2 linked regions of the Streptomyces collinus genome follow. The protein of the gene in region 1 interacts with the protein of each later gene in a pairwise test. Links are inferred from orthologs where the notes say so. Each region holds a gene or a part of one and is shown on either strand. Other genes may lie near its edges.

Evidence for each region.
Region 2: the proteins of RFN52_RS08045 (region 1) and panC interact in binary tests that used the Escherichia coli proteins (3 or more experiments, as listed by UniProt). The link is inferred for Streptomyces collinus from one-to-one orthologs.

Annotation. Positions count from the first base shown.
Region 1 is NZ_CP133771.1:1,792,579-1,802,671, reverse strand. Bases 3,203-6,142 are described here. They hold RFN52_RS08045 (NUDIX hydrolase), read right to left. Parts: upstream 4,983-6,142; coding sequence 4,422-4,982; downstream 3,203-4,421. Other genes in these bases: RFN52_RS08040 (DMT family transporter), read right to left, coding at 5,026-5,931; RFN52_RS08050 (YidH family protein), read right to left, coding at 4,019-4,411; RFN52_RS08055 (DUF202 domain-containing protein), read right to left, coding at 3,562-3,897; RFN52_RS08060 (NADP-dependent oxidoreductase), read left to right, coding at 3,203-3,270. Outside these bases: RFN52_RS08070 (acyl-CoA dehydrogenase family protein), read right to left, coding at 1-1,079; RFN52_RS08065 (phosphotransferase family protein), read right to left, coding at 1,085-2,119; more of RFN52_RS08060, read left to right, coding at 2,320-3,202; RFN52_RS08035 (hypothetical protein), read left to right, coding at 6,296-7,246; RFN52_RS08030 (APC family permease), read left to right, coding at 7,281-8,816; RFN52_RS08025 (molybdopterin-dependent oxidoreductase), read left to right, coding at 8,928-9,653; RFN52_RS08020 (cytochrome b/b6 domain-containing protein), read left to right, coding at 9,637-10,093.
Region 2 is NZ_CP133771.1:4,982,730-4,992,877, forward strand. Bases 4,773-7,767 are described here. They hold panC (pantoate--beta-alanine ligase), read left to right. Parts: upstream 4,773-5,766; coding sequence 5,767-6,768; downstream 6,769-7,767. Other genes in these bases: RFN52_RS22695 (Rossmann-like and DUF2520 domain-containing protein), read left to right, coding at 4,832-5,770; RFN52_RS22705 (L-aspartate oxidase), read left to right, coding at 6,765-7,767. Outside these bases: RFN52_RS22670 (sensor histidine kinase), read left to right, coding at 65-1,258; RFN52_RS22675 (response regulator), read left to right, coding at 1,315-1,983; RFN52_RS22680 (DUF5937 family protein), read right to left, coding at 2,007-3,113; RFN52_RS22685 (hypothetical protein), read left to right, coding at 3,273-3,476; RFN52_RS22690 (threonine aldolase family protein), read right to left, coding at 3,469-4,650; more of RFN52_RS22705, read left to right, coding at 7,768-8,474; nadC (carboxylating nicotinate-nucleotide diphosphorylase), read left to right, coding at 8,480-9,454; RFN52_RS22715 (type III pantothenate kinase), read left to right, coding at 9,471-10,148. UniProt on the Escherichia coli protein: Catalyzes the condensation of pantoate with beta-alanine in an ATP-dependent reaction via a pantoyl-adenylate intermediate.

The sequences.
Region 1 (10,093 bases):
TGCAGCTGGATCGCCCGGTCGAGGATGTCCACCACCGCCCGGGGCGTGGCGATCTTGATCGACTGGATCTCGGTGTGCGCGCCCCGGTTCCCCACCGTGTCCATCAGCCACGCGGTCTTCAGCACCAGCAGCCGCAGCTGCTCCACGGTCACCCGCGCGTCCGCGATCCAGTTGTGGACGACGCCCTGCTGCGCCAGCGACTTCCCGAACGCGTTCCGGGACACGGCCCGCCGGCACATCAGCTCGATCGCACGCTCCGCCATGCCGATCAGCCGCATGCAGTGGTGGATCCGCCCGGGGCCGAGCCGCGCCTGCGCGATGGCGAAACCGCCGCCCTCCTCGCCGACCAGGTTCGAGACGGGCACGCGCGCGTGGTCGAAGATCACCTCGGCGTGACCGCCGTGGTAGTGGTCCTCGTACCCGAACACCTGCATGGCCCGCTTGATGGTGACGCCCGGGGTGTCACGCGGGACCAGCACCATCGACTGCTGGCGGCGGATGTCCTCCCCGTCCGGGTCGGTCTTGCCCATCACGATGTGGATCTTGCAGTCGGGGTGCATCGCCCCGGAGATGTACCACTTGCGGCCGGTGATGACGTACTCGTCGCCGTCCCGCTCGATGTGCGTGGTGATGTTGGTGGCGTCCGAGGAGGCCACGTCCGGCTCGGTCATCGCGAACGCCGAGCGGATCTCCCCGGCCAGCAGCGGCTCCAGCCACTGCTTCTGCTGCTGCTCGTCGCCGAACTGGGTGAGTACCTCCATGTTCCCGGTGTCGGGCGCCGCGCAGTTCGTCACCGTCGGCGCCAGCTGCGGGGAGCGGCCCATGATCTCGGCGAGCGGCGCGTACTGGAGGTTCGTCAGCCCGGCCCCGTACTCGGAGTCCGGCAGGAACAGGTTCCACAGGCCCTGCCGGCGGGCCTCGGCCTTCAGCTCCTCCACCACGGGCACGGTCTCCCACGGGGAGGCCAGCCGCTCGCGCTGTTGGTGCGCGACCTCCTCGGCCGGGTAGACGTACTCGTCCATGAAGGCGAGGAGCTTGGCGCGCAGCTCTTCGGTGCGCGCGTCATAAGCGAAGTCCATGTGGATCAGCCCTCCTGGAGGCCTTCGTGGAGCGTGGTCAGTCCGTGCCGGACGAAGACGGGCACGAGGTCGCCGATGCGGTCGAAGCCGCGCCCGACCGTCTGGCCCAGCGTGTAGCGGTAGTGGATGCCCTCGAGGATCACGGCGAGCTTGAACCAGGCGAACGCCGTGTACCAGGAGACCGCGGAGACGTCCCGCCCGGAGCGCGCGGCGTACCGCTCGATGAGTTCCGACGGCGCCGGATGCCCTGGGGCCTCGGCGGTCGTGGAGACGGGGGACTCGGGCATGCCGAGCGGCATGCTGTACATGACCAGCAGGCCGAGGTCGGTGAGCGGGTCGCCCAGCGTCGACATCTCCCAGTCGAGGATCGCCCGGATCGAGTCGTCCTCGCCGATCAGTACGTTGTCCAGCCGGTAGTCGCCGTGCACGACGGCCGGGGCGGGGGAGCCGGGCAGCTCGCGCCCGAGGGCCGCGTGCAGCTCGTCGATGCCGTCCAGGTCGCGGTTGCGCGAGGCGTCCAGCTGCTTGCCCCAGCGCCGCAGCTGCCGGTCCAGGAAGCCCTCGGGCCGCCCGAAGTCGGCGAGCCCCACCTCGCCCGGGTCGACCGCGTGCAGCTCCACCAGCGTGTCGACGAGGTTCAGCACCGCGCCCCGGGTCCGCTCCGGACCGAGCGGGACGAGCTGGTCGGCGGTGCGGTAGGGGGTGCCGTCGACGAACTCCATGACGTAGAACGGCGACCCGAGCACCTCCTCGTCCTCGCACAGCAGCACCGGCTCCGGGACCGGCACGGCGGTCGGGTGCAGCGCGCTGATGACCCGGTGCTCGCGCTTCATGTCGTGCGCGGTGGCCAGGACATGGCCGAGCGGAGGCCGGCGCACGACCCACCGGGAGGCGCCGTCGGAGACCGCGTAGGTGAGGTTCGACCGTCCGCCCTCGATCAGTCGGCCGGACAGCGGGCCGTTCACCAGGCCGGGCCGCTCGCGGTCGAGCAGGCCGCGCAACCGGTCGAGATCGAGTCCGGGCGGGTGGTCGGGGCTCATGTGTCGCTCCTACGGGCGGGGTGGACGGTTCCCGACTCATGATGCCGACCGGTCGGTATGTCGTCCAGAGCGGGGCCGAAACGTGATCGGAGCCACGATAGGCCGACGGCGTCCCCCCGCGAGGCGCCGGGGAGGTTTCGGCCGGTTCGTTCAGGCCATCCGGCTTGCGGGCCGTGCGGCGAGCCCGGAAGGTCGGACCCATGAAGGCCATCAGCTACTCACGGTACGGCGGACCCGAGGTGCTGGCGTTCGGGGAGGTCCGCGATCCGAAGGTCGGCCCGGACGCGGTGCTGGTGAAGGTGCGGGCGGCGGCCGTGAACCCCGTCGACTGGAAGGCCCGGGAGGGATACCTCGACGGGATCCTCGCCCCTGTCTTCCCCGTGGTGCCCGGCTGGGACGTCTCGGGCGTCGTCGTGCGGCCCGGCGTGGCCGTCTCGGAGTTCGACGTCGGGGACGAGGTCATCGGGTACGTGCGTGAGGACTTCCTCTCCCGCGGCACCTTCGCCGAGTACGTGGCCGCACCCCTGCGCACCCTCGCGCGCAAGCCGCGCAACCTCTCCTTCGAGGAGGCGGCCGGGCTGCCGCTGGTCGGGCTCACCGCCTACCAGGTGCTGATCAACGTGCTCCAGGTGAAGCAGGGCGAGACCGTCCTGGTGCACGCCGCGGCCGGGGGCGTCGGCTCGATCGCCGTGCAGCTCGGCGTTCATCTCGGCGCCCGGGTGATCGGTACGGCGAGCGAGCCCAATCACGACTTCGTGCGGGGCCTCGGCGGGGAGCCGGTGGTGTACGGCGAGGGCCTGGGCGAGCGGGTGCGCGGACTGGCCCCGGAGGGCGTGGACGCCGTGTTCGACACCGTCGGCGGGGACGCGCTGAAGGTGTCGGCGAACCTGCTGGCCCCCGAGGGCCGCCTGGTGTCGATCGCCGACAACGGCGTCGTCACCTACGGCGGCCGCTACTACTTCGTCCGCCCCGACGCGCAGGACCTCCAGCGCCTGGCCGACCTGGCGGAGCAGGGCGTGGTGAGCGTGCACGTCGACGCGGCGTTCCCCCTGGAGCGGGCCGCGGACGCGCACCGGCTGAACCAGGAGGGCCGCACCCGAGGCAAGATCGTCGTGACGGTGGACTGGGAGAGCGAGGGTGAGGGCGCCTGAGCGGGGGAGCCGCCCCGGGGCTGGTCGTGTGGATCAGGCCGCAGGACATCGACGGTGCTGTTCAGCGCCGGTGAGCGGGGCCCGGTGCGTGCGCGCAGGGCGGGTGCCGCGGCAGGGCGGCCGTTGGGCTTCACCGGAACGGCCGGCCGGATCCCGAGTACGGCGTCGACAAGGGCGCCGTCATCCTGCACAACGCCTGGATGCGCTGATCACACCCCGGCGGCACCGAGTTGCCGGTCGCGCGCGCCGGGCCCCGCGTCCGCGGCGTGAACCGAACGGCGGGCCCAGGTTCTAGAGGACGAGGGCGGCCCCGCACACCGCCATCGCCACCGTGCACAGCACCGCGGCCGCCGCGTGCCGGGGTGCGAAGGCCACGGGGCTCGGGGTGGCCGCGAGGGTGCGGATGCGCCGGTGGGCGACGCTCAGGAAGCCCAGCCAGAGCACACAGCACAGCGCGCCCGCTGTGACCCCGGCCGCCGACGCCCCGCCGTGCAGCACGGTCTTCACCGCGAGCACGGCGACGACGGTGCCCGACAGCGTCGTACGCCGCCACGCGAGCCGGGTCCGCTCGGGCTGCAACCCGGGATCGCGGTCGGGGTCCCGCGGCCGGGGTGCCGGGCTGCTCACAGCGCGCTTCCCGCGCGTACGGCGACTACGGTGCCCGACGGCGTCGTACGCCGGGGCCCCATGGGCTGCTGCGGTCCGGAGTCGCGGTCGGAGTCCCGCCGCCGGACGGCAGCCGGCGCGGTCACCCCTCCCACCCCACGAGCACCACCAGGACCATGGCGACGGCCACGACCGCGACGACGAGGCTCAGCAGCACCGGGAAGCGGGACACCGGCAGGTCCTCGCCCCGGCGCATGGCCCGCTCGCAGCGCACCCAGTGGTTGACGGCCCGCAGCGAGCACAGCACGCCCGCGCCCAGCAGCGCGAGCGCCAGCCCGACCCGCCAGGCCCAGCGCAGGTCCGGCAGGAACTGGTCCACGGCGAAGCCGCCGCCGATCAGCGCGAGCGCGGTGCGCAGCCAGGCCAGGAAGGTGCGTTCGTTGGCCAGCGAGAACCGGTAGTCGGGCGTCTCGCCGTCCTCCCGGACCTCCGCCGGTACGAACCACAACCGGACGTTCCGTACGAACTCGATCACGTGCGCGACCCTACCCGGCGTCCTGACCGGCTCCGCCCGAGCCGCCCGAGCCGCCCGAGCCGTCCGAGCGGAACGCCTTGAGCCGCTCGTATGCCGCCAGCCCGTCCGGCACCCACTCCCAGTCGCCCAGGCGCCGCTCGACCTCGGCCTCGGGCAGGAAGTCGTACCAGGCCACCTCCTCGGCCTGCGGCCGCACGGGCAGCTCGCAGCGCACCTCGTGGACCGCCGACCACCAGCTCCGGCCGGAGCCGTTGTCGTAGAGGAACGTGAAGAGGTGCCGCGGCTGCGGCAGGCCGCTCACGCCCAGTTCCTCCTCGGCCTCGCGCAGGGCCGCCGTCCCGTAGGACTCGCCCGCGCCGACGACCCCGCCGACGAACATGTCGTAGAGGGAGGGGAAGACCAGCTTGGTGGGGGTGCGCCGGTGCACGAAGATGCGGCCCTCGGCGTCCCGGGCCTGGATGAACACGCAGCGGTGGCGCAGTCCCCGGGCGTAGACCTCGCCGCGGGGGAACTGCCCGATGACCTGGTCGTGCTCGTCCACGATGTCGAGGATCTCGTCGGCAGCGCTCATGCCCTCATCCAAGCAGGGCGCGCGCCCCCGCCGCGGCAGGGTGTCAGGGCGAGGCCGGGCTCACCGCGGGTGCGGCCACCCGTGCCCGCTCCGGCGCCCCCTGCGGCATCGCCGGGTGCAGCCCCAGCAGCACGATCCCGGCGACCACGGCCAGCAGACCACCGGCCTCCCAGCCCAGGGCCATCGCGTCCGTGCGCAGCCGGTCGCCCAGGAAGCCGACGCCGCAGACGATCCCGGCGAGGGGCTGCGCCGCGGTCAGGGCGGGCAGCGACTTGCGCAGGGACGCGGTCTCGAACGCGCTCTGCACGAGGACCAGCCCCGTGACGCCCAGCGCGAGGACCGCGTACGGCTCCCAGCCGGTGAGCAGCTCGGCGAGGCCGCCTTCGGCGACCTTCTGCCCGCTGACCCGGGTCAGCGCGTCCTGCACGCCGTAGAGGAGTCCGGCGGCCAGGGCCAGCAGGACCGGGCCCGAGCCGAGCCGGGTCCGCCTGCCGTGCGTCGTGAGCAGCAGGGCGAGCCCGATCATGGCCCCGATGATCACCCACTGCCGGACCGGATCGGCCGTCGCGGCACCGCCCTCCGGCCGGCCCGCCACGATGAACGCCGTGACCCCGCCGGCCAGCAGGAGCAGGCCCGCCCAGCCCTGGCGGCCCAGTGGCTGCCGGGTCTGCTTGCGCGAGAGCGCGAGAGCGAAGAGCAGGTTCGTCGCCAGCAGGGGCTCCACCAGCGACAGCTCGCCCTGCCCCAGCGCGGCGGCGCCGAGCCCCATGCCGGCCACCATCAGCGCGATGCCGCCGAGCCAGCGCGGCACCTTCACGAGGTCGATCAGCAGACGGAAGGAGAGGAAGTCGCTCAGCGGGGCACGCTGAGCCGCGTTCTGCTGGAGGACGAAGCCGAAGCCCAGACAGCAGGCGGCGCCCAGGGCGAGCGCCAGTACTAGAACCGACACGCGGTGTACCTCGATCGTCAGGTCGGGTCACGGTTGCGTAGGGGCCGACTGTACCGGCCGGCTCCGCCCGGCGCGCCCGTACGTCATGCCATCGTCGGGGGCGTCGGCAGCCCACGCTATGACGTACGTCACAAAGGGCGAAACGGAAAAATCGGATGCCGCTCACACTGGTCTCTCCTGCCCCTCGGATCACAAAATCCTCACGAGTGACGGGAGTTGACGCGTGTAACGCACTGGCTGCCCTTGACGACGCCCCTTGGCGGGGGGTTGGCTGTGTGTGATCGGTTCATGGCAATGCGCACATCCGCGCTCCCTCTGCCGCCGTGAGCCGAAACACCAGAAGAGTGCGTGAGGAAGTCCCGCGGTGTCCCCACCCCCGCCTCCCCTCGGCCGTGGCCGCAGACGTGCCGCGCAGGCCTTCGACGAGGCCCTCGACGACGCCGACCTCATGGCCGCGCGCACCGCACTGGTGCAGGGCCGCTGGCAGAACGCCCGGTCCCTGCTGGTGCACACCGGGGACGACTGGGACCGGCGCGGCCACCGCGTCACCGTCCTCGCTCGGGAGTCCTCCTGCGCCGCGTGGGCCCGCGAGTGGCTGCTCGCCGAACCCGAGTCCGCCGACGCCTCCGTGCTGCTCGCCCTCGCCCAGGTCCGGCGCGCCCTGCACGGCAAGGCCAAGCCGGTCCGGGCCCGCGAGGCCTGCCAGGCCGCCGCGACCCGTGCCCCCGCCGACCCCACCCCCTGGCTCGGCCTGTTCATGCTGGACTGCGCGGTCGGCGCCGACCAGGACGTGGTTCGCGGTTTCGAGGCGGTCCGCGCCCGCTACGCCGACCACCACCACGCCCACCATCTGATGGTCGCCCGGCTCGCCGCCCGCCGTACCGAGGCCGGTCCGGATCCGCTGCACGAGGTCTACGACTTCGCCAACTGGGCCGCCGAACAGGCCCCTGCCGACTCCCCGCTCGCGATCCTGCCGGTCATCGCACACGCCGAGCGCTACCGCGTGCTGGCCGCCGCCGGGCACGAAAGCGCCGACCCGGCCGCCTCCGGCCACTGGACGGGCCGCCGCGCCCGGCAGGTCATGAAGGCCGCCTTCGACTGGTGGCTGGAGTGGGAGCTGGAGGGGCACCCGCGGCGGCTGATCGACCTGAACTTCCTCGCCCACGCCAAGTTCTGCGAGGGGCGGGGCGCCGAGGCCGCCGCCCTGTTCCACCGGATCGGCCGCCACGCCACCCCGGCGCCCTGGTCGTACCCGGACCGCGACCCGCACACCGCCTTCGCCGCCGCCCGCGCCGGCGCGCTCGGCACGGCCTGACACCCCCGACCCGAAGAGTGAGGACGCTCCCCCGATGACCACGGACAGTTCGAGAACGAGCACCACCGCCTCCGGCGGCATCAGTACGTTCAAGGGGGAGGAGCGTGCCCTGCGCGCCGACCGGCTCGGCACCGGGGGCCTGCTGCTCTCCGTCCTCGCTGCGACCGCCCCGCTCATGGTCGTCGCGGGTGTCATGCCCACTACATTCGCGGTGATGGGCATCGTCGGCCAGCCGCTGCTCTTCGTCGTCCTCGGCGTCGTCCTGATCCTGTTCAGCGTCGGATACGCCGAGATGAGCCGCCACGTCCACAACGCCGGCGCCTTCTACGCGTACATCTCCCGCGGCCTCGGCGGCACCGCGGGCGCGGGCGCCGCCCTGGTGGCCCTCGTCGCCTACAACGCGCTCCAGGTCGGCATCTACGGCATCTTCGGCTTCGAGGTCTCCGGGCTCCTCGCCACCTACGCCGACGTGCAGATCGCCTGGTGGATACCGGCGCTCGTGGCCGTGCTCGCCGTCGGGCTGCTCGGCTGGCTCAAGATCGACGTCAACGCCCGTGTGCTGGGCGTGCTGCTGGTCATCGAGGTGCTCCTCGTCGTCGTCTTCGACATCGCCGCGATCGCCGACCCCGGCAAGGAGGGCCTGTCGCTGCACGCCTTCAACCCCGACACCCTCACCGGCGCGGGCGTCGGCACCGCGCTGTGCTTCTGCATCGCCGCGTTCCTCGGCTTCGAGCAGGCCCCCGTCTACGCCGAGGAGACCAGCCGCCCGCACGTCCTGGTGCCGCGCGTGATGTTCCTCGCCGTCGGCGGGGTCGCCGTCTTCTTCGCGCTGAGCAGCTGGGCCCTCACCGTGGCCACCGGCCCCGCCGCCATCGTCGGCACGTCCCAGAAGCAGAGCGCCGGGCTGCTGTTCTTCCTCACCGAGTCCCGCCTCGGCGGCACCTTCACGGACGTCCTGCACGTCCTGTTCGTCACCGGCATGTTCGCCGCGCTGCTCAGCTTCCACAACGTCGTCGCCCGCTACGCCTTCGCCATGGGCCGCGAAGGCCTCCTGCCCGCCGCCTTCGGCCGCACCAGCGGCAGCAGCGGCGCCCCGGGCACCGGCTCGCTGCTCCAGACCGTCGTGGCCGTGGTGGTCGTGGTCGCCTTCGCCATCGCCGACGACAAGCCGGCCGGCGACCCGACCGCGCCCGTCCTCCAGCTGTTCACCTGGTTCGGCAACATCGGCGCCCTCGGCGTGATCGTGCTGATGGCGGCGGCGTCCCTGTCCGTCGTCGTCTTCTTCGCCCGCCGCGGCGCCGCCGGCACCCAGGCCTGGCGGCTGGTCACGTCCGCCCTCGCGGGCATCGCCCTGCTGGTCATCGCCGGCTACACGGTGAAGGACTTCGAGGTGCTGGTCGGCGCCGGCCCCGACTCGTCGCTGAGCTGGGTGCTGCCCGGCATCATCGGCCTCGCGGCACTCGCCGGAGTGGCCCTCGGCCTGGTGCTGCGCGTCCGTGCCCCCGAGAAGCACGCCCGGATCGGCCTCGGCAACGAGGCGTTCCAGCTCGACAAGGCGGCCTCCTCCTGACGCGCTCCGCGTAAGAAGTGGTTACGGAAATCTGACGAGCACCCGCGATCCCTGTCCTGCCGGGGCCGCGGGTGTTCGAATGAGTACGTGAACGAGGACGTACATCAGGGTGTGAACGACGAACACCCCGAGGAGCGGGGCACCCCGATCGGCCGCCGCGTCTTCCTCGGCACCCTCGCCCTGGGCGCCGCCGGCGTCGTCGCCGCGCCCCCGCTGCAACGCGGCCTGGAGGCCTTCCTCGGCGGAGCGGCCGACAAGGACCCCACGGGCCTGACCGGCCTGCTCCCCAACGGCGGCGGCTTCCGCTACTACTCGGTCGCCTCGTCGGTCCCGCGCAAGGACGCCGGCAGCTACCGCCTCACCGTGGACGGCCTGGTCGACCGCCCCACGACCTACACCCTCCACGACCTCAAGGCCCTGCCCCAGACCCGCATGGTCCGCGACGTCCAGTGCGTCACGGGCTGGCGCGTCCCCGACACACCCTTCGAGGGCGTACGCCTGTCCCGGCTCCTGGACGCCGCCCGGGTCCGCCCCACGGCCAAGGCCATCCGCTTCACCTGCTTCGACGGCACGTACACCGAGAGCCTCACCCTCTCCCAGGCCCGCCGCGCGGACGTCCTGGTCGCCCTGCGCATGCAGGACAAGGACCTCGGCCACTCCCACGGCGGCCCGGCCCGCCTCTATGTCGCCCCCATGTACTTCTACAAGTCCGCCAAGTGGCTCTCCGGCATCACCGTCACCGACGAGGTCCGGCCGGGCTACTGGGAGAAGCGCGGCTACGACATCGACGCCTGGGTGGGCCGCTCGAACGGACGCGACGATGCCCCTACGAGCTGACACACCACCGGCCACGGCCGATGTCCGCCGCTTCACCCCGCTCCAGCGCTGGATCCACCGCACCACGGCCGCCCTGATGGGCATCTGCGTCGTCACCGCGGCCTGCCTCTACGTCCCCCAGCTCGCCGAACTCGTCGGCCGCCGCGCCCTGGTCGTCACCCTGCACCAGTGGGCCGGCCTCGCCCTGCCCGTCCCCGTCCTGGCCGCCCTCGCCTCCCGGGCGTTCCGCGCCGACCTCGGCCGCCTCAACCGCTTCGGCCCGCACGACCGCACCTGGCTGCGTGCCGCCCTGCACCGCGACAAGCGCCACGCCTCCCGCCCCGCGGCCAAGTTCAACGCCGGGCAGAAGCTCTACGCGTCCTGGATCGCCGGCGCCACGCTGGTCATGCTCGCCACGGGCCTGATGATGTGGTTCACCCACCTCACCCCCCTGCTCTGGC
Region 2 (10,148 bases), 3.2 Mb from region 1 along the record:
GCCCGGTGCGGATCGGTCCTCCGGTTGACCCCTGCACCTATCGCGCTTCCCTACGCTGGGTTACGTGCAGCGCCTCTATGACTTCCTCCGCAGGCACCCGATGTGGGTCGACGGCTTCTGGGCCGTGGTCCTCCTCGGGATTTCGGTGCTGGGCGGGGCGGCGGGCGAGCGGATCGGCCCGTGGGCCGCCGTCCTTCCGATCACGCTGCTGCTGAGCCTCGTGGTCGCGCTGCGCCGCCGGATGCCGGAGAAGATGCTGCTGCTGGCGGCCGCGGTGGGCGTGGCGCAGCTGGTCACCGACGTCGCGATCCTGCCCGCCGACTTCGCCATGCTGGTGATCGTCTACACGGTCGCGGTGGAAGGCTCCCGCTGGGCCTCCCGCTTCGCGCTGGTCGCCGGCCTGTGCGCGGCCCCCCTGGCGCAGCTGCGCTGGTCGAACGAGCAGACGGGGGTCGCGGGCGACATCGCCCTGGCGGTCCTCCAGACCGTTCCCTTCGCCCTCGCCTGGGTGCTCGGCGACTCCATCCGCACCCGGCGCGCCTACTTCGCGCAGCTGGAGGAGCGGGCCGCCCGCCTGGAGAAGGAGCGCGAGGCGCAGTCCAAGGTCGCCGTCGCCGCCGAACGGGCCCGGATCGCCCGCGAATTGCACGACGTCGTCGCGCACAACGTCTCGGTCATGGTGGTCCAGGCGGACGGCGCCGCCTACGTCCTCGACGCCGCGCCCGACCAGGCCAAGAAGGCCCTGGAGACGATCTCCTCCACCGGCCGCCAGGCCCTCGCCGAGATGCGCCGCCTGCTCGGCGTGCTGCGCACCGGCGAGCACCAGGAGGCCGGCGAGTACGTGCCGCAGCCCGACGTGGAGCAGATCGAGGACCTCGTCGAGCAGTGCCGCACCTCCGGACTGCCCGTCGACTTCAAGGTCGAGGGCACGGCCCGCCCGCTGCCCAGCGGCGTGGAGCTCACCGCCTACCGCATCGTGCAGGAGGCGCTGACCAACACCCGCAAGCACGGCGGACCGAACGCGGGCGCGAGCGTCCGCCTGGTCTACTTCGACGACGGCCTCGGCCTGCTCGTCGAGGACGACGGCAAGGGCGCCCCGCACGAGCTGTACGAGGAGGGCGGGTTCGACGGCCAGGGCCACGGTCTGATCGGCATGCGCGAGCGGGTCGGTATGGTCGGCGGCACCCTGGACGCGGGCCCGCGCCCGGGCGGAGGATTCCGCATCAGTGCCCTGCTGCCGCTCAAACCCGCGCACTGACGCCGACGCACGCCCCTCACTGACACCTGTAACGACCCCGATAGGGAAGAGGCCCGATGACGATCCGCGTGATGCTCGTCGACGACCAGGTGCTGCTGCGCACCGGGTTCCGGATGGTGCTCGCCGCCCAGCCGGACATGGAGGTCGTGGCGGAGGCGGGCGACGGCGTCGAGGCCCTCCAGGAACTGCGGACGACCGAGGTCGACGTGGTGCTGATGGACGTCCGGATGCCGAAGCTCGACGGGGTGGAGACGACCCGCCGGATCTGCGCCGACACCGACCCGCCGAAGGTGCTCATCCTGACCACCTTCGACCTCGACGAGTACGCCTTCTCCGGGCTGAAGGCGGGGGCCTCCGGCTTCATGCTCAAGGACGTGCCCCCGGCGGAGCTCCTGGCCGCGATCAGGGCCGTGCACAGCGGTGACGCGGTCGTGGCGCCCTCCACCACCCGGCGCCTGCTGGACCGCTTCGCACCGATGCTGCCCGGCACCGAGCAGCCCCAGCACAAGGAACTGGAGCGGCTCACCGGGCGGGAGCGCGAGGTCATGGTGCTGGTCGCGCAGGGCCTGTCCAACGGCGAGATCGCGGCGCGGCTGGTGCTGTCGGAGGCGACGGTGAAGACGCACGTGGGCCGCATCCTCACCAAGCTCGGGCTCCGGGACCGGGTGCAGGTCGTGGTGCTGGCCTACGAGACGGGGCTGGTGCGCGCCGGCGGACACGGCTGACCCGCGGGCCGGCCACCCGCCGGCTACCTGAGGATCCCCTCCAGGAACTCGCTGCCGAGCCGGGCCACCACCGTCACGTCCAGCTGGTGCAGGACGTAGCGGCCGCGGCGGCGGGTGGTGATCAGGCCCGCCTTCTTCAGCACGGCCAGGTGCCGGGATATCTCCGGGGCCGTCATGCCGTGCACCTGCGCCAGCTCGCTGGTGGTGTGCGCGCTGCGGGCCAGATGGCGGCACATGCGCATCCGGACCGGGTGGGACAGCGCGGCCATCCGCATGGCCAGCTGCTCCAGTGTCTGCGGTGCGGCGAGCTCCGGGGAGCCGACCGGGTAGTGCAGCACCGGCTGCCAGCCGTACCGGTGCAGGACCATCAGATGGGGCCAGCCGAGGCTGGTCGGGACGAGCAGCAGGCCGCCGTCGCCCGTGGCCGTACGGCCGTCGCCCAGCTTGTCGACCGTGATGTGGGCGGCCTCCTCGTCGAGCGTGATCGCCGGGGACACCGCGGCCAGCGCCTCGGCCAGGCCCTTGCGCCGTAGCAGGTCCGTCTTGTGCCGGGCGTCCGCCGCGAGCTGGTGGCGCAGCCGGGACCAGGCCTCCGCGAAGAACGCCTCGTCGCAGTCCCGGAGAAACTGCCGCAGCCAGGCCCGGATCCGGGGCGGGTCGGCCAGCAGCCGTTCCCCGAAGCGCAGTTGCCGCGGTCCGCGAGCGGCGGCCAGGTCCAGCGCCCTGCGGCGCGTCTCCGGGTCGGACAGCGTCGTCGGTTCGCTCTCGCCGTAGCAGGTGCCACAGGTGAACTCCAGCGCCGCGTCCACGAACTGCTCGTCGGACAGCTTGTCGAGCTGGTCCAGCTCCTCGGCGAGGCCGGCGCCCGGCAGCGCGTGCCGGTCCGGCAGGCCCGCCCAGGGCAGGAACAGGTCCGAGAACGTCGTCCGCCACAGGAAGTCCGCCTCGCACATGCGGTCGGCCAGATGCGGGTCGAGCCGGGCCGTCACGGCCGTCACCCAGCCCTGCAGGCCCGGGTGGTGAGCCGGTTCGGACAGCGCGTGCAGCGCCATGCCGAGCTCGGCCAGGGGCGAGGGCACGACGGCGACCTCCTCCGGCCGCAGCCCCGCGATGTCGATGTGCACGCTCATGCCCTCATGGTGCACCCGGCCACTGACAACGCCCCCGCCGATTGACGGGCCTCGTCAATCGACGCGACGCCACGCGCGGCGCGGGCGCACGGTGGGACCACCGGGGCAGCCGCGGAGCCTTCGGACCTCCATCACCCCGTCCCGCAGAGGCGATTCACCATGAGCATCACGCAGCAGCACCTCCTCGACGCCTACCGCGCCCGCTCCCTGGGCGAGCCCGTCCCGCCCGCCCCGGGCACGCACGACCGGCGGGTCGTACGGGAGCGGTGCGACGAACGGCGGTTCCGTGCGGTCCTCTCAGGCCGCCCGGCCCGCCACGGGCTCCGGGACGTCCTGGGCCGGTGGCGGCGGCGCCCTAGCTGACCTGCTCCGGCAGCCGGGCCACGAACTCCGCCACCGCCGCCTTCACTTCCTCGGCGGTCCACTCCATCCCGGCGGCCCGCAGGTGCACCTCCGTCAGCGCCAGCCCGGGCCCGCCCCGGTCCCAGGCGCTGCCGAAGAGCATGACCCCCGTCTCCTCGGCCGTCCGCACCGCCACCTCCCCGAGGACGTCCGGCTCGTACGGCAGCCACACCTGGAAGTCGTGGGTGTGCGGCACCTCCGGGTGCACGCGCGCCCACGGCACCCCGGCCGCCGCGAACCCCTCGCGCAGGGCGGCTGCCACCACGCGCGCGTGGAGCACGTACTCCGGCAGCCGGGGCAGCTCCCGGTCCAGCCCGACCAGCGCCGACAGCACCGTCGGGAACTGCTGGAAGACCATCCCGCCGTACCGGTGCCGCCAGGCCTTCGCCTCCTCGACGAGCTCCCCGGGGCCCGCGAGCGCCGCGCCGCCGAACGCTTCGAGGGACTTGTAGAACGACACGTAGACGCTGTCGGCCAGGCCCGCGATCTCCTCCAGGGGCCGGCCGAAGTGGACGGTGGACTCCCAGAGGCGGGCCCCGTCGAAGTGCACCACCGCGTCCCGGTCCCGCGCGGCCTGCACGACCTCGGTGAGCTCCTCCCAGGCGGGCAGCACGAAACCGGCGTCCCTGAGGGGCAGTTCCAGCATCAGCGCCCCGAAGGGCTCCTCGAAGTCGCGTACCTCGGCCGCTGTCGGAAGCCGCGGCTCGCTCGTCAGCCGCAGCGTGCGCAGGCCCCCGACCTCGCTGAACGCGTTCCGCTCGTGCACCTCGGGATGGCTGAGCGCGTGCAGGGCGACGGCCGGGTTCCCGGTGCGGCCCGCCCAGCAGCGCAGGGCCACCTGCTGGGCCATCGTGCCCGTCGGGAAGAACGCGGCGGCCTCGGTGCCGAGCAGCCCCGCGACCTTCGTCTCCAGCGCCTCGACGACGCCGTCGCCGTACACGTCGGACAGCTGGTCCAGGTCGTGGACGCCGTCCGCCTCCGCCAGCACCGCCAGACGCTCCCGGAGGGTCCGGTGGAAGCCGAAGCGCGCGAACACGCGCCGGGCCGAGCGATGGGCGGCCAGCCGCCGTTCCCGCAGCCCCGCGCCCCGGTCCTCTTCCGCCGCCTGTTCGTCTCGCTGCGCTGTCTCCGTCATGCCCCGGATCCTCCCTCGCGCGCGTGCGGCACGGCATCCGCATTTCCGAACGCCCTTCCGGGGACGCCGCACCGGCATGCACAGCCTGTGGACGGCCGAACGCCCCCCGAACCGATCGCGTTAACATGACGAGAAATCGTCCGGTACCCGGAGCGGACTGGAACGGGAAGGCCGCCGTCGAGTGAACACAACCCCACAGCCAGACCCCAAGGACCGCCCCGCGCGGCTCACCGTCGGCGTCGTCGGCGCCGGCCGCGTGGGTCCCGCGCTGGCGGCGTCCCTGCAACTCGCCGGGCACCGCCCGGTCGCCGTCTCCGCCGTCTCGGAGGCCTCCCGGCGCCGCGCCGGGCAACTGCTGCCCGACGTGCCGGTGATGCCGCCCGCCGAGGTGCTCCAGCGGTCCGACCTGGTGCTGCTGACCGTTCCCGACGACGCGCTGCCCGGCCTGGTCACCGGCCTCGCCGACACCGGGTCCGTCCGGCCGGGCCAGCTCCTCGTCCACACCTCCGGGCGCTACGGCACGCGGGTCCTCGACCCCGCCCTGCGCGCGGGCGCCCTGCCGCTCGCCCTGCACCCCGCGATGACCTTCACGGGCACGCCCGTGGACGTCCAGCGCCTGGCCGGCTGCTCCTTCGGCGTCACCGCGCCCGAGGAGCTGCGGCTGGCCGCCGAGGCCCTGGTCATCGAGATGGGCGGTGAGCCGGAGTGGATCGCCGAGGAGAACCGGCCGCTCTACCACGCGGCCCTCGCCCTGGGCGCCAACCACCTGGTCACGCTGGTCGCCCAGTCCATGGAGCTGCTGAGCGCCGCCGGCGTCTCGGCCCCGGACCGGATGCTCGGCCCGCTGCTCGGCGCGGCTCTGGACAACGCCCTGCGCTCCGGCGACGCGGCCCTGACCGGCCCGGTCGCGCGCGGGGACGCGGGCACGGTCGCCGCGCACGTCACGGAGCTGCGCCGGCACGCCCCGCAGACCGTCGACGGCTACCTGGCGATGGCCCGCGCGACCGCCGACCGGGCCCTGGCCCACGGCCTGCTGAAGCCGGAACTCGCCGAGGACCTCCTCGGGGTACTCGCCCACGGGACCGACGGCACCGACGGCACCGAAGGGGACGCCCGATGACCACCACCCTGCTGCGCACCGCCGGCGAACTGCACGCACGCGCGCGTGCGGGCCGCCGCGCCGTGGTGATGACCATGGGCGCGCTGCACGAGGGCCACGCCACACTGATCCGCACCGCGCGCGGCATCGCCGGGCCGGACGGCGAGGTCGTCGTCACCGTCTTCGTCAACCCGCTCCAGTTCGGCAAGGGCGAGGACCTCGACCGCTACCCGCGGACCTTGGACGCCGACATCGAGCTCGCCGGACAGTCGGGCGCGGACGTCGTGTTCGCGCCCTCCGTGGACGAGGTCTACCCCGGCGGCGAGCCCGAGGTCCGCATCACCGCCGGCCCCATGGGCGAGCGCCTGGAGGGCTCCTCCCGGCCCGGCCACTTCGACGGCATGCTCACCGTCGTCGCCAAACTCCTGCACCTCACCCGTCCCGACCTCGCCCTGTACGGCCAGAAGGACGCCCAGCAGCTCGCGCTGATCCGCCGCATGGTGCGGGACCTGAACTTCGGCGTGGAGATCGTCGGCGTGCCCACCGTCCGCGAGGAGGACGGCCTGGCCCTGTCCAGCCGCAACCGCTACCTGTCGGCCGCCGAGCGGCGCACCGCCCTCGCCCTGTCCGGGGCCCTGTTCGCGGGCCAGGACCGGCACGCCGCGCAGGAGGCGCTGCTGGCCCGGGCCCGCGAAGTGCCCGCCACGCGCGCGCGTGCCGAGGCGCTCAGCGCCATAGGGGAGTCCCGCGCGGCGGCCGACACGCACGCCGTGGCGACGGCCGTCCCGGGCGGCCCGGCGGCCGTGCGCGCCGCCGCCCGCCAGGTCCTCGACGAGGCCGCGCGCCTCGACCCGCCGCTCGCGCTGGACTACCTCGCCCTGGTCGACCCGTCCGACTTCACGGAGATCGGGGACGACTTCACGGGCGACGCGGTCCTCGCCGTCGCCGCCCGGGTCGGGGCGACCCGGCTGATCGACAACATCCCCCTCACCTTCGGAAGCTTCGGAGCCGCCTCGTGACCACCACAGGCATACGACTGCACGCGCCCGCCGCAGGGTGGTCCATCGCCGCGGACGTGGTCGTCGTCGGCTCCGGCGTCGCCGGGCTGACCGCGGCCCTGCGCTGCGAGGCCGCCGGCCTGCGCACGGTCGTCGTCACCAAGGCCCGTCTCGACGACGGCTCCACCCGCTGGGCCCAGGGCGGCATCGCCGCGGCCCTCGGCGAGGGCGACACCCCCGAGCAGCACCTCGACGACACCCTGGTCGCGGGCGCGGGCCTGTGCGACGAGGAAGCGGTCCGCCTCCTCGTCACCGAGGGCCCCGACGCCGTACGACGCCTCATCGAGACCGGCGCCCGGTTCGACGAGTCCGAAGGCGAGCTGGCGCTGACCCGCGAGGGCGGCCACCACCGCCGCCGCATCGCCCACGCCGGCGGCGACGCCACCGGCGCCGAGATCTCCCGCGCCCTGGTCGAGGCCGTCCGCGCGCGGGGCATGCGCACCGTCGAGAACGCGCTCGTCCTGGACCTCCTCACGGACGCCGAGGGCCGCACCGCCGGTGTCACCCTGCACGTCATGGGGGAGGGCCAGCACGACGGGGTGGGGGCCGTCCACGCCCCCGCGGTGGTCCTCGCGACCGGCGGCATGGGCCAGGTCTTCTCCGCCACCACCAACCCGTCGGTGTCGACGGGCGACGGCGTGGCGCTCGCGCTGCGGGCCGGCGCGGAGGTCAGCGACCTGGAGTTCGTCCAGTTCCACCCGACCGTGCTGTTCCTCGGCGCGGACGCGGAGGGCCAGCAGCCCCTGGTCTCCGAGGCCGTGCGCGGCGAGGGCGCCCACCTGATCGACGCCGACGGCGTGCGCTTCATGGTCGGACAGCACGAACTCGCCGAACTCGCCCCCCGGGACATCGTCGCCAAGGGCATCACGCGCCGCATGCTGGAGCAGGACGCCGAGCACATGTACCTCGACGCCCGGCACTTCGGCGCCGAGATGTGGGAGCACCGCTTCCCGACGATCCTGGCCGCCTGCCGTGCCCACGGCATCGACCCGGTCACCGCCCCCGTCCCCGTGGCCCCGGCCGCGCACTACGCCTCCGGCGGCGTCCGCACCGACTCCCACGGCCGGACGACCGTCCCCGGGCTGTACGCGTGCGGCGAGGTGGCCTGCACCGGCGTGCACGGCGCCAACCGCCTGGCGTCCAACTCCCTGCTCGAAGGCCTCGTCTACGCCGAGCGCATCGCGGACGACATCGCCGCGAACGGACTGCACGCGCGCGTGCCCCAGCCGCTCCCGCACCCGGAGATCCCCGAGCACCCCCTGCAGACCCCCGAAGCCCGCTTCACGATCCAGCGGATCATGACGGCCGGGGCGGGCGTCCTGCGCTCGGCGGGCTCCCTCACCAAGGCCGCCGACCAGCTCCAGCGCCTGCACACCGACGCCCGGGAGGCCCTCGCCGAGAACGGCAAGACGGCCGAGGCCGGCGTCGACACCTGGGAGGCCACCAACCTCCTGTGCGTGGCCCGCGTCCTGGTCGCCGCCGCCCTGCTGCGCGAGGAGACCCGGGGCTGCCACTGGCGCGAGGACCGCCCCGAGCGCGACGACAGCGCCTGGCGCCGGCACATCGTCGTGACCCTGAACCCGGACCGCACGCTGGCCGTGCACACCACGGACACCACAGACTTCCCCCCGACGACCTTCCCGCCCCAGGCCCCCCAGGAGCAGTGACCGACGTGAGCACCCCCGACCTTCCCCTCGCCTCCTCCGGAGGCTGCTCAGACGGCTGCGCCTGCGGCGCGGACGACGAGGTATACCTGGAGTGCGGCCTGGACCCCGCACTCGCCCAGCTCCTGGCCGACGCCGGCCTCGACCCCGTCGAGGTCGAGGACATCGCCAACGTCGCCCTCCAGGAGGACCTGGCCCACGGCGTGGACGTGACGACGGTGGCGACCATCCCCGAGGACGCGGTGGCCACGGCCGACTTCACCGCCCGCGAGGCCGGCACCGTGGCCGGGCTGCGCGTCGCCGAGGCGGTCGTCTCGGTGGTCTGCCAGGAGGAGCTGGAGATCGAGCGCCACGCCGAGGACGGCGACCGCGTCGAGGCGGGACAGAAGCTCCTCTCCGTCACCACCCGCACCCGCGACCTCCTCACCGCCGAGCGCAGCGCGCTGAACATCCTGTGCCGCCTGTCGGGCGTCGCTACGGCCACGCGCGCGTGGGCGGACGTCCTGGACGGCACCAAGGCCAAGGTCCGCGACACCCGCAAGACCACGCCGGGCCTGCGCTCCCTGGAGAAGTACGCGGTCCGCTGCGGCGGCGGCGTCAACCACCGCATGTCCCTCTCGGACGCGGCGCTGGTCAAGGACAACCACGTGGTCGCGGCGGGCGGTGTAGCCCAGGCCTTCCAGGCGGTCCGCGAGCGCTTCCCCGACGTCCCCATCGAGGTCGAGGTCGACACCCTGGACCAGCTCCGCGAGGTCCTGGACGCCGGCGCCGATCTGATCCTGCTGGACAACTTCACGCCGGGCGAGTGCGCGGAGGCGGTCGCGATCGTCCAGGGCCGCGCCGCTCTGGAGGCATCGGGCCGCCTCACCCTCGACAATGCCAAGGCCTACGCGGACACCGGCGTCGACTACCTGGCCGTCGGGGCCCTCACCCACTCCTCGCCGATCCTGGACATCGGCCTCGACCTGCGGCCGGCGGAGTAGGGAGCGGGTACGGGCCATGCTGCTGACGATCGACGTAGGAAACACCCACACCGTGCTCGGACTGTTCGACGGCGACGAGATCGTCGAACACTGGCGCATCTCCACCGACGCCCGCCGCACGGCCGACGAGCTGGCGGTCCTCCTCCAGGGCCTGATGGGCATGCACCCGCTCCTCGGCGACGAACTGGGCGACGGCATCGACGGCATCGCCATCTGCGCCACCGTCCCCTCGGTCCTGCACGAACTCCGCGAGGTGACGCGCCGCTACTACGGCGACGTCCCGGCGGTCCTCGTCGAACCGGGCGTCAAGACGGGCGTCCCGATCCTGACCGACAACCCCAAGGAGGTCGGCGCGGACCGCATCATCAACGCGGTCGCCGCCGTCGAGCTCTACGGCGGTCCCGCGATCGTCGTCGACTTCGGCACGGCGACGACGTTCGACGCGGTCAGCGCGCGCGGCGAGTACGTCGGCGGGGTCATCGCCCCCGGCATCGAGATCTCCGTCGAGGCCCTCGGCGTGCGCGGCGCCCAGCTCCGCAAGATCGAGGTGGCCCGGCCGCGCAGCGTCATCGGCAAGAACACGGTCGAGGCGATGCAGTCGGGCATCATCTACGGCTTCGCCGGCCAGGTCGACGGCGTGGTCAGCCGCATGGCCCGCGAGCTGTCACAGGACGCCGACGACGTCACCGTGATC